DNA from 3 places in the Paenibacillus sp. ALE2 genome. Region 3 is predicted to be linked to each of the others. Evidence: riboswitches for the same ligand, from Rfam matches in the RefSeq annotation. Region 3 holds a riboswitch; each other region holds the start of a gene.

Region 1 (4,794 bases), 1.8 Mb from region 3:
TTGGCGATGACGTAGCCAATGGCTCCGGCTGCGAACAAGCCGTGTACCATATGCTCATCATCCCAGCCGAACCGCTCCTGCGCACTAATGAACACACCGGGGATGACTCCACAAGAGCCAGCAGTGGGCGTAGCCACAATACGCCCCATGGACGCATTAACCTCCGACACGGAGAGCGCATAAGCCATGGCGAGTGCGGAGGCGTCGCCGGAGCAGGTTTCCCCTGCCCGCAGATACTCGGCCAGACGCTTGCCGTCACCGCCCGTTAATCCACTGCGGGATACGGTGTCTTGTGTCTGACCACGATGAACGGCCTCCTTCATGACTTCATAATAATCAGACATTTGGCGGAAGATTTCTTCTTCCGTTGTATTCGTCTCTTGTACCTGCTCTTGAATCATCAGGCGGCCAATCGTGGTGGATTCCTCCGCGCATATGGCGCTGATTTCATGCAGATGGCTAAATCGCATCAGATTCAGCTCCTTTTTTCAAATTAATCATTTTAATTTCGTACATATGTGGTAAGGATCGTAGTTTTGCGATCAGTTCAGCCGTAGGAGGACTGTCCGTTTCGATGGCGGTAAGTGCTTCTCCATCTCGGCCTTTGCGATCCACATGCATATAGGCAATGTTAATGTCGGCAGCGCCGAGTGCTGAAGTCACCGCACCTAATGTGCCGGGCTTATCCGAGTGAAGAAGCACCAACGTAGCCAGCTCCCCGGTCAGGTTGACTCGGAATTCGTTGAGCTGCTGGACATGGATGCTGCCGCCGCCGATGGAGGAACCCAGCAGTGTGCGCTGATCCTCACCCTTCCACAGTTCAAAACGGACGGTATTTGGATGGGGCGCGGGTAGTCCGCTGACGGCAAACTCCACGGCCATTCCAGCCTGCTCCGCCCATTGCTCGGCATCTGGAATTCGGTGGTCGTCTGTATCGTAATTGAGCAGGCCTGCGATGAGTGCCAGGTCTGTACCGTGTCCTTTGTAGGTGTCGGCGAAGGACCCGTACAGTGTCATGCGGGCACGGTCCGGCTGCGTCCCGAGCCAGTGACGGGCAACGCGTGCAAGCCGCACCGCGCCTGCAGTGTGTGAACTGGAAGGTCCGGTCATGGCCGGACCGATAATGGAAAATACATCTTTGAAACGCATGGTGTGGCCCCCTGTATGTTCTAGTACCATAGTATATGGTATTTCCGCGTTTGTGCGCAGCTATGACGGTTCCTAATGCTGACGTACAATGTGAGCGCAAAAAAGGACAGGATAAGGAAGTTTCCCTTATCTCTGTCCTCGTTACCTGAGAGTTTCGTGCGGTGTACTTACCGCCTTACCCCTTGGGTGGCTTGCGCTCTCTCCAGAGTTGCGTCAGATGACGATACATGGACCTGAGAGATTATCCGCCAGCCGGGTGCTGACGTCTTGCTCCTTCGGTGCCGCCAGCGTGTAAGCCCCTGGACAGACTCTCCCGTCATCTTCATTCGCGTATACCGTTCTACATATCTTTCTTAGCGTAATGTATGCCGTGCTCGGTGTCAATCGCAGGTTTCAATTTTTACATAAACAGGCGAGTTTCCGATAAAAAAGATTAAAATTTACATAATTATGGATGAAATCAGGAAGGAATTAGAAGATTGACAGCTAATCTGATAGAGGACAAGTACATTTATGGAATTATAGGAGGGATATTGACGTATGGTAAAAGGCTTGCGGTTCACAGGTTCACGCTTGAAAGGGGTGCTGCATCTAGCAGCGATCGTATCGCTGTTGATTGGGATCCTCGTTCCATTCGGTCAGGTCAAGGCAGAGGGAGCATTGACAGTAGACGAAGCACTTCAGCGCCAAGGCAGTGGAGGTACAGTGACGGTGGAAGGCTACATCGTCGGACATGCTACCGGATCGAAAACAGCTAATTTTTCTGCTCCGTTTGCGAATGATTTTAACGTACTGATTGCCGACCAGTCCAATGAACGTAGCACGTCTAATCTATTGGATGTGCAGCTGACATCTGCGTACAGAGGGCAATTTGGGTTAACAGGTCATCCTGAACTGGTCGGCAGCAAAATTCGCGTGACAGGTACGCTTGGTGCCTACAATAATTTTGGTGGAGTAAAAAGTCCAAGCGCTGTGGAACTGGTGAGTGGAAGCGAGCCGGGGGAACCAGGTGAACCTGGCGAACCTGAACCTGGCAACCCGGGTCAACCCGGTACTACACTGCCGGATGGAAAAGGCAAGAAGGTGCTGTTCGATAATACGCACGCACAGACGGCTGGTGCAGCAGATTGGGTCATTGAAGGCGCCTTCTCCGACTTTGCCAATGGATTACGTAATGTAGGCTTTACTGTGGATCAATTGAACCGCCCTATTCCTTTTACTTATGGAGAACAGGCCATAACCTATGATAAGCTGCGCCAATATGATGTGTTCATCATCGGTGAAGCGAATGTGGCCTTTAAGGCATCCGAGCAGGCTGCCCTGCTGCAATATGTGAATAACGGGGGAAGTGTGTTCTTCATCTCCGACCATTATAATGCCGATCGTAACAAAAACCGTTGGGATTCCTCCGAGGTTATGAATGGCTACCGTCGTGGAGCCTATACTAATCCGGCCAAAGGCATGACTGCAGAAGAAGCTGCATCGCCGGCGATGCAAGGATTAACAAGCTCCGATTGGCTGGCGACCAACTTTGGTGTTCGTTTCCGTTACAATGCGCTTGGCGATGTAAATGCTCCGGACATCGTAGCCGCAGATCAATCCTTCGGCATTACCAAGGGTGTACGCTCGATTGCCATGCATGCGGGATCTACGCTGGCTATTATTGATCCTACCAAAGCCAAAGGAATTGCCTATATCCCGACAGGTACAAAAAAATGGGGCAATGCAGTAGACCAAGGAGTCTATAACGGCGGAGGCCGTGCGGAAGGTCCTTATGCTGCGATCTCCAAGGTGGGTCAAGGCAAGGCAGCATTTATCGGTGATTCTTCCCCTGTAGAAGATGCTACTCCGAAATATGCGCGTGAGGAAAACGGACAGTCGAAAAAGACATATGATGGTTTTAAGGAAGTAGACGATGCCACCTTCCTAGTGCAAACGGTTCAATGGCTTGCGTGGAAGCAGGACTACACGAAATTATCCGATGTGGCAGGTTTAACGCTGGATCAACCGACGAAGCTGCTGCCGTTTGAAGAGCCTGCGGCTTCCACAGAACCGCAACCGGAGCCTTGGTCTGCTCCAGCAGCAGGCTACAAATGGTACGATCCAAGAACGTTCAAGCCGGGCTCCTATGGAGCGGCTTCATAATAAACGCAAAAAATAATTCAGTGTGAGTGGTTGGGTGCTAGTTAGCCGTTTGGTCCTCTGTAGGGGATCAAACGGCTTTTTTGTGATGAAAATTAACCTGTGGTTGGTTATTTTATTACATTTTGTGCCAGGAAGGTCGCGCTACGGCTGGATCATTGATTTTTTAAATGATGTTGATAGCATAATCTTAATTGATATATCCATATACTGGTGATAGGATGTATTCAAATTATTCCGACAAAAACGGTATGTAATGTTTGTGGAAGGTTTTAACATCAAACATGGTGAGAATAAGCAGGACAAGACCATGGAGAATGGAGGAAGCGCGCGCATTGAATATCGAACCTGTGTTGGAGATTAAAGGATTATCCGTATCTTTTCGCATCAGGGATCAATATCACCCTGCAGTCGATCATCTGGATCTGACGGTCAACCCCAATGAAGTGCTGGCTGTAGTCGGAGAATCCGGTTGTGGCAAAAGCGCGCTGGCGCTTTCCATCCCACAATTGCATGACATGGAGCGGACACGTGTCGAAGGAAAGGTTCTTTTTAAAGGCACGGATCTGATCCGTCTCTCCTCAGGGCAAATGAATAAAATCCGCGGAGCGGGCATTGGCATGATCTTTCAGGACCCGCTGACAGCACTGAACCCGTTAATGAGCATTGGCAAGCAGATCGAGGAAAATCTCGATTATCATACGTCCCTATCTACGAAGCAAAAAAGGGAACGTGTACTGGAGCTACTGGAAAGCGTGGATATACCCAACCCCGTACGTGTGTATGAACAGTATCCACATGAACTTTCAGGAGGAATGCGCCAGCGTGTGATGATCGCGATTGCCATAGCTTGCCGACCCTCACTTATTATTGCAGATGAGCCGACGACTGCGCTCGATGTAACCATTCAATCGCAAATTCTTGACTTGCTCAAACAGCTTCAACAGGAGACTGGAAGCGGAATTATTCTGATTACGCACGATCTTGGCGTTGTGGCCGAAGTAGCTGACCGTGTGGTGGTCATGTATGCCGGAGAAATCGTGGAAAGCGCTGATGTTTTTGAATTATTCCGGCATCCACAGCATCCGTATACGCGTTCCTTGCTAGCCTCCATGCCGGGATCACATACCAAGGGAGAATCGCTGCATGTCATTGGTGGCATTGTTCCCTCATTGCAAGATATTCCTCGCAATAGCTGTCGCTTTGCTTCGCGTATTCCCTGGATTCAGCAGAGAATGCATGAAGACCATCCCCGATTAAAAGAAATTTCCCCCGGCCATTGGGTCCGCTGTACATGTTACCAGCATTTTCATTTTGAAGACGAAACAAAGGGAGAGGCTGCTCATGGCACTACTGGAGCTAAATGATTTGAAGGTTCATTATCCGGTGCGCGGTGGTTTTTTCCAGCGTGTTGTTGATCAGGTAAAAGCAGTGGATGGCGTGTCGATCAGCATAGAGGCAGGCCAAACATATGGGCTGGTAGGAGAATCCGGCTGCGGAAAA
Region 2 (4,794 bases), 170 kb from region 3:
CTCATTATTGTTCATCCGAAATCAACTGCTCGTACTGATCCGCAGACAGCAGCTTGCTCAGAGCTTCCTCGACATCATTGCCCATCTCTACTTCGATCATCCAACCCTTTTCATAGGGAGATTCATTCACCAGCTCAGGTGTGCTTTCCAGAGCTTCATTTACTTTCAATACGGTTCCCGCCACCGGAGCAAAAAGGTCGGATACGGTCTTCACCGATTCAATTGTACCAATCTCTGCCCCCTGTTCAATCGTTGCTCCCGCCCCAGGTAATTCCACAAAAACAATATCACCCAGTTGATGCTGTGCAAAGTCTGTAATGCCGATCCGCAACGTCCCGTCTGCTGTGCGCTGAACCCACTCATGTTCGTCTGTATACCAAAGTTCCCGTTTCACTTCACTCATCCTGCTTTCGCCTCACTTCCACATGAATAAAATGCTTTTAATCACCTGTATTAGACAGGTTAAGATTATGACAACATGAACACTCATGTCAATAATACTAACAAAAATACTTCATGTTATCTCATATAGCATAGAATATTAAAAAATGATAACTTGTAACAAACGCTTACATATCCTTATTTATACATTAAATGTTTTTTGGATTGTTTTATATGACATTTTTATTGACATTTTGAATGAATTTGCGTATTAATGGGTTATAGCAAATGCTTTTGGAAATACCCCGACAACTGCAAACGCGGATGAACGCGGAGGGAGAGACTACCCAAAAGATTCGCATAGCTGTTATCGTTTCTGAGACAGTTGTGCACGCGAACTCGGATCAACTTGTTACCTGCAAAACCGGGTAACCTACCGTTGATCCAAAAGGTAGCGCCGAAGGAGTAAACTTGCATTGCAGGTGAATCTCTCAGGCAAAAGGACCTCTGCCGGACGCATCTCTGGAGAGCATTCGCGATTAGAGCGGATCACCCAAGAGGAAACCTGGTTTACACCGGGGTAACTTTCTGGTATCAAGGACAGAGCTAAAAGAAGAGTATGGACTGCCGTCTATACGTTTCTTTCAGCCTGTCTTTTTTGTTTAGCCGATTACACTGGATAGGAGTGAAAAAATGTCTAATTTGCGAAGAACACCATTATTTTCGTCCTACGGGACGCAGCCCGGGGTTCGTTGTATTGACTTTGGCGGGTGGGAGCTTCCCGTTCAGTTTAGCGGCATCCAAAAAGAGCATGAGGCCGTCCGGCAACGCGCGGGTTTATTCGATGTCTCGCACATGGGCGAGTTTTTGGTTGAGGGCAAAGAAGCCGAGGCTTTTTTGCAACGGGTAACCACGAATGATGTCAGCCAGTTGGAACCGGGCCAGGCACAATATTCACTCCTGTGTTACCCCGATGGAGGCGTAGTGGATGACTTGCTTGTATACTGCAAAGGACCAGAGCGCTACATGCTCGTTGTGAATGCCTCCAACATCGACAAAGATTGGGATTGGCTCATGCGCCACGTACCTGCATCGGTTCATCTGGAGAATGTGTCTGATGCGATCGCATTGCTGGCATTACAAGGTCCGGAAGCAGCACATATTGCCGCAGCCGTGACAGATGCAGATATTACGAATCTGGCATCTTTCCGATTCCATGAGAACGTGCAATTGTTCGGAGCAAAAGCACTCGTCTCCCGAACCGGATATACCGGGGAAGACGGTTTTGAATTTTATATACCTGCTGAGGAAGCACCCGCCGTGTGGAATGGTTTGCTTCGTTGCGGTGAATCGTATGGGCTAATTCCCGCTGGGCTTGGTGCTCGCGATACACTGCGGTTTGAGGCACGGCTGCCGCTGTACGGACAAGAGTTATCTGCCACCATTTCACCGCTTGAGGCTGGTTTAGGTTTCTTCGTCAAGCTGAATAAAGGAGATTTTATCGGCAGAGAAGCACTGCAACACCAGAAAGAACAAGGAATTCCTCGCAAGTTGATCGGGCTGGAAATGATTGACCGCGGTATCCCGCGCGCTCATTATCCAGTCTTCGCGGAAGGCCAACACATTGGTGAGGTCACAACGGGGACTCAATCGCCCACCTTGAAGCGTAATTTGGGGCTAGCCCTGGTGGACAGTCGTTTTAGCACCCTATCTACACCGTTAGAGGTCAAAATTCGAGGTAAACGCCTGCGTGCGGAAGTGGTCCCAGCCCCCTTTTATAAACGGTCACGCTGATCTTAATCCTCTTCACTCTAAAAAAGCGATCATGTCAGATACGAAATTCTGGATTTTCCAACTACGATTATGTATTAGCTAATTTACTATCTAAATTTTGCTTTTCGAAAGGAGCCAGAACTTATGAAGCAGCATCGCTATCTCCCCATGACCGAACAAGATCAAACCGAAATGCTGCGTGTGGTGGGCGTATCATCCATTGATGATTTATTCAGTGACATTCCAGAGGCAATTCGATACCAAGGGGAACTCCCTCTTTCCTCTCGGCTCGACGAAAGAGCCCTAACTCGCCACATGGCCGAGCTGGCCGGGCACAATGCCAATACAGATACACATGCCAGCTTTCTTGGTGCAGGTATTTATGATCATCATATTCCGTCCGTCATTCAGCACATCACCTCACGTTCCGAATTTTACACAGCCTACACCCCCTATCAGCCGGAAGTAAGCCAGGGCGAGCTGCAAGCCATTTTTGAATTTCAGTCGTATATTTGCGAATTGACAGGCATGGCAGTAGCTAATGCCAGTATGTACGATGGAGCGACAGCTCTGGCGGAAGCGGGCTCACTGGCCGCCGCAGCCACGCGCCGTAAACAGCTTATTGTATCAAGGTCTGTCCATCCAGAGGCACGCCAGGTATTGGCAGCCTATGCGCGCGGATTGGACTTGGACATCGTGGAGATCGGCTGTTCGGACGGCGTAACGGATGTCGATGCGCTTGCCGCGGCCGTATCGGAACAGACGGCGGCTGTCTTGATCCAAAGCCCCAACTTTTTTGGAGCCGTGGAAAATCTGAAGCCGATGGCTGACCTGATCCATGCACACAAGGGGCTAATGGTCGTCAGTGCCAACCCATTGGCACTTGGCTTGCTGGAGGCGCCCGGCAAGCAGGGCGCGGATATTGTTGTAGGAGACGCGCAGCCGCTTGGGATCTCGTCCTCCCTCGGCGGTCCGACCTGCGGTTACTTTGCCGTTTCTCAGGCACATATGCGTCGTATCCCTGGGCGTATCGTAGGCCAAACCACAGACCGTAACGGCAAACGCGGCTTCGTGCTGACCTTGCAAGCGCGGGAACAGCATATCCGCCGCGAAAAGGCCACGTCTAACATTTGCTCCAATCAAGCGTTGCTTGCATTATCTGCATCTGTGTACTTGTCCGTCATGGGGAGACAGGGCATCCAGGAAGTAGCCGAGCTGAATTTGCATAAAAGCCGCTATGCGTTAGAACAATTGCTGAGCTTGAAAGGCGTAACTGCCTCATTTCACGCACCGACCTTTAACGAGTTTGCCCTTAGGCTGCCTGAAGGTACGGATGTGAGCCAACTTCAGGACAATCTGCTAGCTGCCGGATTTATCGCAGGCTATGATTTGGGCCGGGACTATCCGGAACTTGCGGGTCACATGCTGATTGCAGTGACGGAGCAAAGAACCAAAGAAGAGATTGACCAATTTATACACACCTTGGAGGGATTGCTATGACACACACCGGACCGGACCAGAAACAAGAGCTGTTGAAGGAACACGATCAAGCGCTCATTTTTGAATTGAGCCGTCCGGGTCGCATCGCTTATTCCCTTCCCGAGTGCGACGTTCCTCGTCGCCCGGTGGCAGAGCTTTTGCCGGATTATGCGCTGCGCAGCGAACCTGCGGCATTACCCGAGGTATACGAAGTAGATGTTATTCGCCATTATACCGCCCTGTCCCAGCGCAACTTCGGCGTCGACAACGGGTTTTATCCGCTTGGCTCGTGTACGATGAAATACAATCCAAAAGTGAATGAGGATGTCGCCCGTTACGCAGGCTTCGCTAAAATTCATCCATATCAGCCGGAGAATAGCATCCAGGGGGCTATGGAGCTGCTGCATACGCTCCAAAACGATCTGGCTGCGTTGACCGGCATGGATGCCGTCACGCTCCAGCCCGCTGCTGGCGCCCATGGCGAATGGACCGGGCTGATGATGATTCGCTCGTACCACGAGGCACGTGGTGAGCGACGTACCAAGGTGCTCGTGCCGGATTCCTCGCACGGTACGAACCCCGCCAGTGCAACCGTCGCGGGCTTCGAAACAATCACCCTTCCCTCCACCCCTGAGGGGCTGGTGGATCTGGACGCGCTCCGCCAAGCGGTAGGCAACGACACCGCTGCGCTCATGCTGACCAATCCGAACACGCTGGGCTTGTTCGAGAAGCAAATTACTGACATTGCCGCGATCGTGCATGACGCAGGTGGTCTGCTTTACTATGACGGGGCAAACTCCAATGCCATCATGGGGATTACCCGCCCCGGGGACATGGGCTTCGATGTGGTGCATCTCAATTTGCACAAAACGATGAGTACTCCGCACGGTGGAGGCGGCCCTGGCGCTGGACCCGTCGGCGTAAAGCAGCGGCTGATACCCTATTTGCCCAAGCCGTTTGTCGTACGTGATTCGCAGGGTGTGTACCGCTGGGATCGGGAGCAGGGAGATTCTATTGGGCGGGTCAAAGCCTTTTACGGAAACTTCGGCATTCTCGTCCGAGCCTATGCCTATATCCGCAGCTACGGTCCTGATGGCTTGAAGCGAGTGTCCGAATGCGCTGTACTCAATGCCAACTACATGATGCATCGGCTGGCTCCGC
Region 3 (4,794 bases):
ACGGAAGAGGGTGTTAATCACATCAACCAAACTCTAAAAAATATAGACTCACCAAAACTTCATATAACAACAGGACATCTCGTTATTGATGCTTTAGTAAATCATACTTTCAGCATCGCTAATAAAAGTGGGATAGCTTTCTTCCATCAAATCCATATTAACCCGGCAAATATTAGTATTGGAAGTCATGATCTATGTATTGTCTTAGGTAATGTTTTCGATAATGCTATTGAAGCTGTAATGCAGCTTCCTAGAAAGAAAGAGCATTCAATTCATTTGGAAATTTTCACCGATAATATTGCCCTATGGATTTATGTTCGCAATTCAAAAAGTAATTATCTCAATACAGCATTCTCAACCAAAACATACAATCCCCCTTTAAAAAAACATGGGTATGGATTACTTAACATCCAGCAAGTGATAAAGAAATATGGTGGTTATTTAAATACAACTATTACGGATTCGCATTTTCAAATTACGATTATGCTCCCATGTAATAACTCTTAGGTTTGTAAACGTTATGGATTAAGAGATATTCAGAATAAATAAAATGTCGGTAATCACCAGTCTTATAACCTAAAAAAAGGAGTACCCTCAAGCCTGTGATGGCTGAGGATACTCCCTTTTAGTATTTATGAATTTACCGTTTGTCCCTTTTCTTCTACTTGGATAGCCGCCCCTACATTGGCACCAGCAAGAATACCCTTGTTCTTATTAGGATACAAGGAATTCATATAAGTCCGGGTTTCTGCAACAACAATTCCCGACAAGCCGAGCAGTGCAATCAGGTTCGGAAAAGCCATCATGGCGTTAAAAATATCTGCCAGCAGCCAAATCGCATCCAGTTTAATGAACGCGCCCCCGCCAACCAGTACAATGAACAAATAACGATAAGGCTTGATCCACTTAACCCCAAGCAAGTATTCAACACAGCGTTCCCCGTAATAGTTCCAGCCGAGCATGGTGGTGAATGCGAACATAATCAGGATGATGGTGAGCAGCTCTGCTCCCAGCGGAAATGCACTGGAAAAGGCTTGCTGAGTCATCAAGCCTGCATCGGTAGGCCCGCTCCACACCCCGCTAACCAGTAACGTCAACCCGGTCATCACACAAATAACCATCGTATCAATAAATACGCCTGTCATGGAAATCAGCCCTTGTTCCGCAGGCCATTTGGTTTTGGCAGCTGCGGCTGCAATCGGTGCGCTCCCCAATCCAGCTTCGTTGGCAAAAATACCTCTGGCTACCCCACTGCGCATGGCCAGCATAATCGTAGCTCCTGCAAATCCGCCGGTTGCCGATGTAGTTGAAAATGCCGAATGAAGCACAAGCGCAATTGCGGCAGGAAGTTGGTCAGCAAATCGAATCAGTACAATGATACAAATTAATACATACAGGCCTGTTTTAAAAGGAACGACCTTCGTCGATACCTTGGCAATGCTTTTGAGTCCACCAATGGTCACAAGACCTGTAAGGACAGCAATTGTCAGCGCCGTTACAATCGGCGGAACGCCAAAACTGTTTTCAGTCGAAGATACAATCGCCTTGACCTGAGGGAATGTTCCAATTCCGAACAACGCTACCAGCATCCCTGAAAAAGCAAACAGCATCGCCAACGGTTTAAAACGGCGTCCCAGGCCTTTTTCAATATAATACATCGGGCCGCCGGAAAATTGTCCATTCCGATCCTTCACCCGGTATTTTACCGCAAGTACACCTTCCGCATATTTCGTCGCCATCCCAAAGAAGGCTGCAACGACCATCCAGAACAAGGCACCCGGCCCGCCCAGCTTAATGGCTGTCGCTACACCGACAATACTTCCTGTACCGACGGTAGCCGCCAATGCCGTACTCAAAGCTGCAAAACTACTTACATCCCCGCTACCTTCATTCGGGGCCTTACCGATGAGCTTGATCGCCAGGGGCAGGCGGAATACCTGCAACATTTTTAGACGTATGGTCAGCCATAACCCCGTTCCCATAACAAGGATGATGAGAGGCGCCCCCCATATCCAACTGCTAATCGTTTCTAACACATGTACCAAATTCATTTCAACCCGCTCCTCCAGCATAGTAGAAAACAAAAAAGAGTCAAATCTGTTGATTCGACTCCTGGAGAGGTTAAAGGCACGAAAAAATACAACCATCTTGTGCAGGATTTCACCTCTAAAAGCTTATAAAAAGCCTAGGGCTATCCCTGTCACAGGTTATTCGCGTCTCTGTCCTTTTGCCTGAGAGTTTAAGCAGATGTGATCTGCGGTGCACCTTCGGCGCCCAATTAAGGGTCTCTCCAGAGTTCTGTCCGTTTACGGTCCCTGCTCGTTGCTGTAAATCAGCCTAAGCACCTGAGAGTTTTGCCCCTTCGGTTGGAACTTTCATTCCATCTCCCGCAAACATCAACCAGACATATGAAATTTTTATTCATTATACAGAAAAATTTCAGCTTATTACAAGTGAAAAATTTGTGAAGCCCTCTGAAAGAATCAATAGAGTGTCTATACAAAAAGCGGGTACAGCAGATTGCATCCTGAGGATTTTCTCTGCTGTACCCGCCAAAACGATATGGAATTACAATTCTTCACCGTTGGTTGCTATCACATTTTTATACCAGTTAAATGAGTCCTTTTTGGAGCGTTGAAGCGTTCCGTTACCGTCATCATCCAGATCAACGTAAATAAATCCGTAGCGCTTGGACATTTCGGACGTAGACATGCTCACAAGGTCGATAGGTCCCCAGCTGGTGTAACCAATCAGATCAACACCGTCAGCAATCGCTTCCTTCATTTGGGCAATATGCTGACGCAAGTAATCAATGCGATACGTGTCATGCACAGAGCCGTCTTCTTCTACCTTATCATACGCACCCAGGCCATTTTCCACGATGAACAGTGGCTTTTGATAGCGATCATAAAACGTATTCAGTGTAACACGCAGGCCGATCGGATCGATCTGCCATCCCCAGTCGGAAGACTGCAGATACGGATTTTTCACACCGCCTATCAGGTTCCCTGCTGCCTTTTCGCCTTCTGGCCCTGCCGATACGGTCAAGGTCATATAGTAACTAAATGAGATAAAATCGACCGTGTTATTTTTCAAAATTTCGGCATCGCCGGGTTCTGTCTGGATCACAATATTATTTTCTTCAAAATAGCGGTTCATATAGTTGGGATATTCCCCACGAGCATGCACATCCGTAAAGAACAGGTTCATTTGATTTTCATGCTGTGCTTTCAGGATATCTTCTGGGTTACACGTATGTGGGTAGCTTTCAATGCGGGCCAGCATACAGCCGATCTGAGCGCCCGGAATGATCTCATGTCCCCGTTTGGTCGCCAATGCACTTGCTACAAATTGATGGTGCAATGCTTGATATATCGCTTGTTGCTTGTTTTCTACACGGTCAATAACCACACCGCCGCCTGTAAACGGGCTCATAGTCATGACATTAATTTCGTTAAAGGTCAGCCAGTATTTTACTTTATCCTTATAGCGTGTAAATACCGTTTCGGCATATTTTACGTAATGATCCACGACTTCGCGTCCCAACCAGCCATTATACTTCTGTGTCAGACCTAGCGGTGTTTCATAATGCGACAGTGTTACCAAAGGCTCAATACCATACTTGCGCAGCTCATCGAATACATTGTCGTAGAATTGCAATCCCGCTTCATTCGGCTCGGCATCATATCCATTCGGGAAAATCCGCGACCAGTGGATGGACATCCGGAATACTTTAAAGCCCATTTCTGCAAACAAGGCAATATCTTCTTTGTAGTGGTGGTAAAAGTCCACACCTTCACGCTTTGGAAAACGGGCGTTTACCTTCCCTGCCAAGATGTCCTCCAGTCGTTCGGACAAAATTTCTATAGCATGATCGTTCTTACGTTCTGATTTAGGTACATAGGCTATCATGTCTGCGCTGGATAGACCTTTTCCATCTACGTCAAAAGCACCTTCCAATTGGTTGGCTGCAGTTGCCCCGCCCCAGAGGAAGTTTTTCGGGAATCCTTTTAGCGTCTTCGTCATGGTATGAAAACCTCTTTCCTTAATTTAATGTTTTCACTTTAGTCAGTAACCCGTCAGGTGCTGCAATGCGAATCCATAACTAACGGTAACCGTTCTCCTTTGAAATGCATCGACAGATGCTTTAAAATAGACGTAATGCCCTCATAAAGCATCCTAATTGTTGTAACGCGTTTCATGTCAAGTATTTTTTTCTCAGGTGAGGAGAAGCATCATGTCGAATCTTGATCAAATTGCAAAACTGGCGGGCTTTTCCAAAGCTACGGTATCCAGAGTGTTAAATCAGTCCCCCCATGTAAGCCAAGAAACCAGAGCTAAAATTTTAAAAATAATGCAGGAATTGGATTATGTTCCTAATCGGAATGCGATCTCTCTATCCAAGGGTCAGACGCTTCAGATTGGTATCATCACTTCAACTATCAATGAAATTGTGCTGGCATTTCTGGACAGCTTTGTGGAAATCGCAGGCCAATATGAATTCCAAACCATTATTTATACTTCGGGAGAAGACAAAAAGAAAGAGCTTCAAGCTTTCGAGGATTTAAAAAGAAAAAGAGTCGATGCGCTGGTCATCATTTCCTGCGTGAATGACACTGATTTTTTGAGTACCTATTGCAAATATGGACCGATCGTGGCATGGCAACGAATGGAGCATACTGATATTCGCTCCGTCGCTATGGACCAGTATGAAGGATACATGTTAGCATTAAAACATTTGATACAAAAAGGCTATACACGTATAGCCAATGCTTTTGGTCGTCCAAGCAGCAT

The links. A riboswitch is a leader RNA that binds a small molecule or an ion and turns the genes downstream of it on or off. The one in region 3 is predicted to bind glycine.
Region 1: linked by a shared signal. The riboswitch ahead of sdaAB (L-serine ammonia-lyase, iron-sulfur-dependent subunit beta) and the one ahead of ACXHJ1_RS12860 (alanine/glycine:cation symporter family protein) in region 3 are both predicted to bind glycine.
Region 2: linked by a shared signal. The riboswitch ahead of gcvT (glycine cleavage system aminomethyltransferase GcvT) and the one ahead of ACXHJ1_RS12860 (alanine/glycine:cation symporter family protein) in region 3 are both predicted to bind glycine.

Annotation. Positions count from the first base shown of each region.
Region 1 is NZ_CM134213.1:1,100,770-1,105,563, reverse strand. Features, by position in the region: gene sdaAA (L-serine ammonia-lyase, iron-sulfur-dependent, subunit alpha) at 1-470, opposite strand, end outside; gene sdaAB (L-serine ammonia-lyase, iron-sulfur-dependent subunit beta) at 460-1,149, opposite strand; glycine riboswitch at 1,361-1,475, opposite strand; gene ACXHJ1_RS04655 (DUF6359 domain-containing protein) at 1,690-3,294, shown strand; gene ACXHJ1_RS04650 (ABC transporter ATP-binding protein) at 3,627-4,658, shown strand; gene ACXHJ1_RS04645 (ABC transporter ATP-binding protein) at 4,636-4,794, shown strand, end outside.
Region 2 is NZ_CM134213.1:3,108,817-3,113,610, reverse strand. Features, by position in the region: gene gcvH (glycine cleavage system protein GcvH) at 5-403, opposite strand; glycine riboswitch at 812-885, shown strand; gene gcvT (glycine cleavage system aminomethyltransferase GcvT) at 1,075-2,175, shown strand; gene gcvPA (aminomethyl-transferring glycine dehydrogenase subunit GcvPA) at 2,299-3,654, shown strand; gene gcvPB (aminomethyl-transferring glycine dehydrogenase subunit GcvPB) at 3,651-4,794, shown strand, end outside.
Region 3 is NZ_CM134213.1:2,935,007-2,939,800, reverse strand. Features, by position in the region: gene ACXHJ1_RS12865 (sensor histidine kinase) at 1-507, shown strand, start outside; gene ACXHJ1_RS12860 (alanine/glycine:cation symporter family protein) at 633-2,051, opposite strand; glycine riboswitch at 2,210-2,304, opposite strand; glycine riboswitch at 2,316-2,400, opposite strand; gene ACXHJ1_RS12855 (glycoside hydrolase family 1 protein) at 2,569-4,026, opposite strand; gene ACXHJ1_RS12850 (LacI family DNA-binding transcriptional regulator) at 4,238-4,794, shown strand, end outside.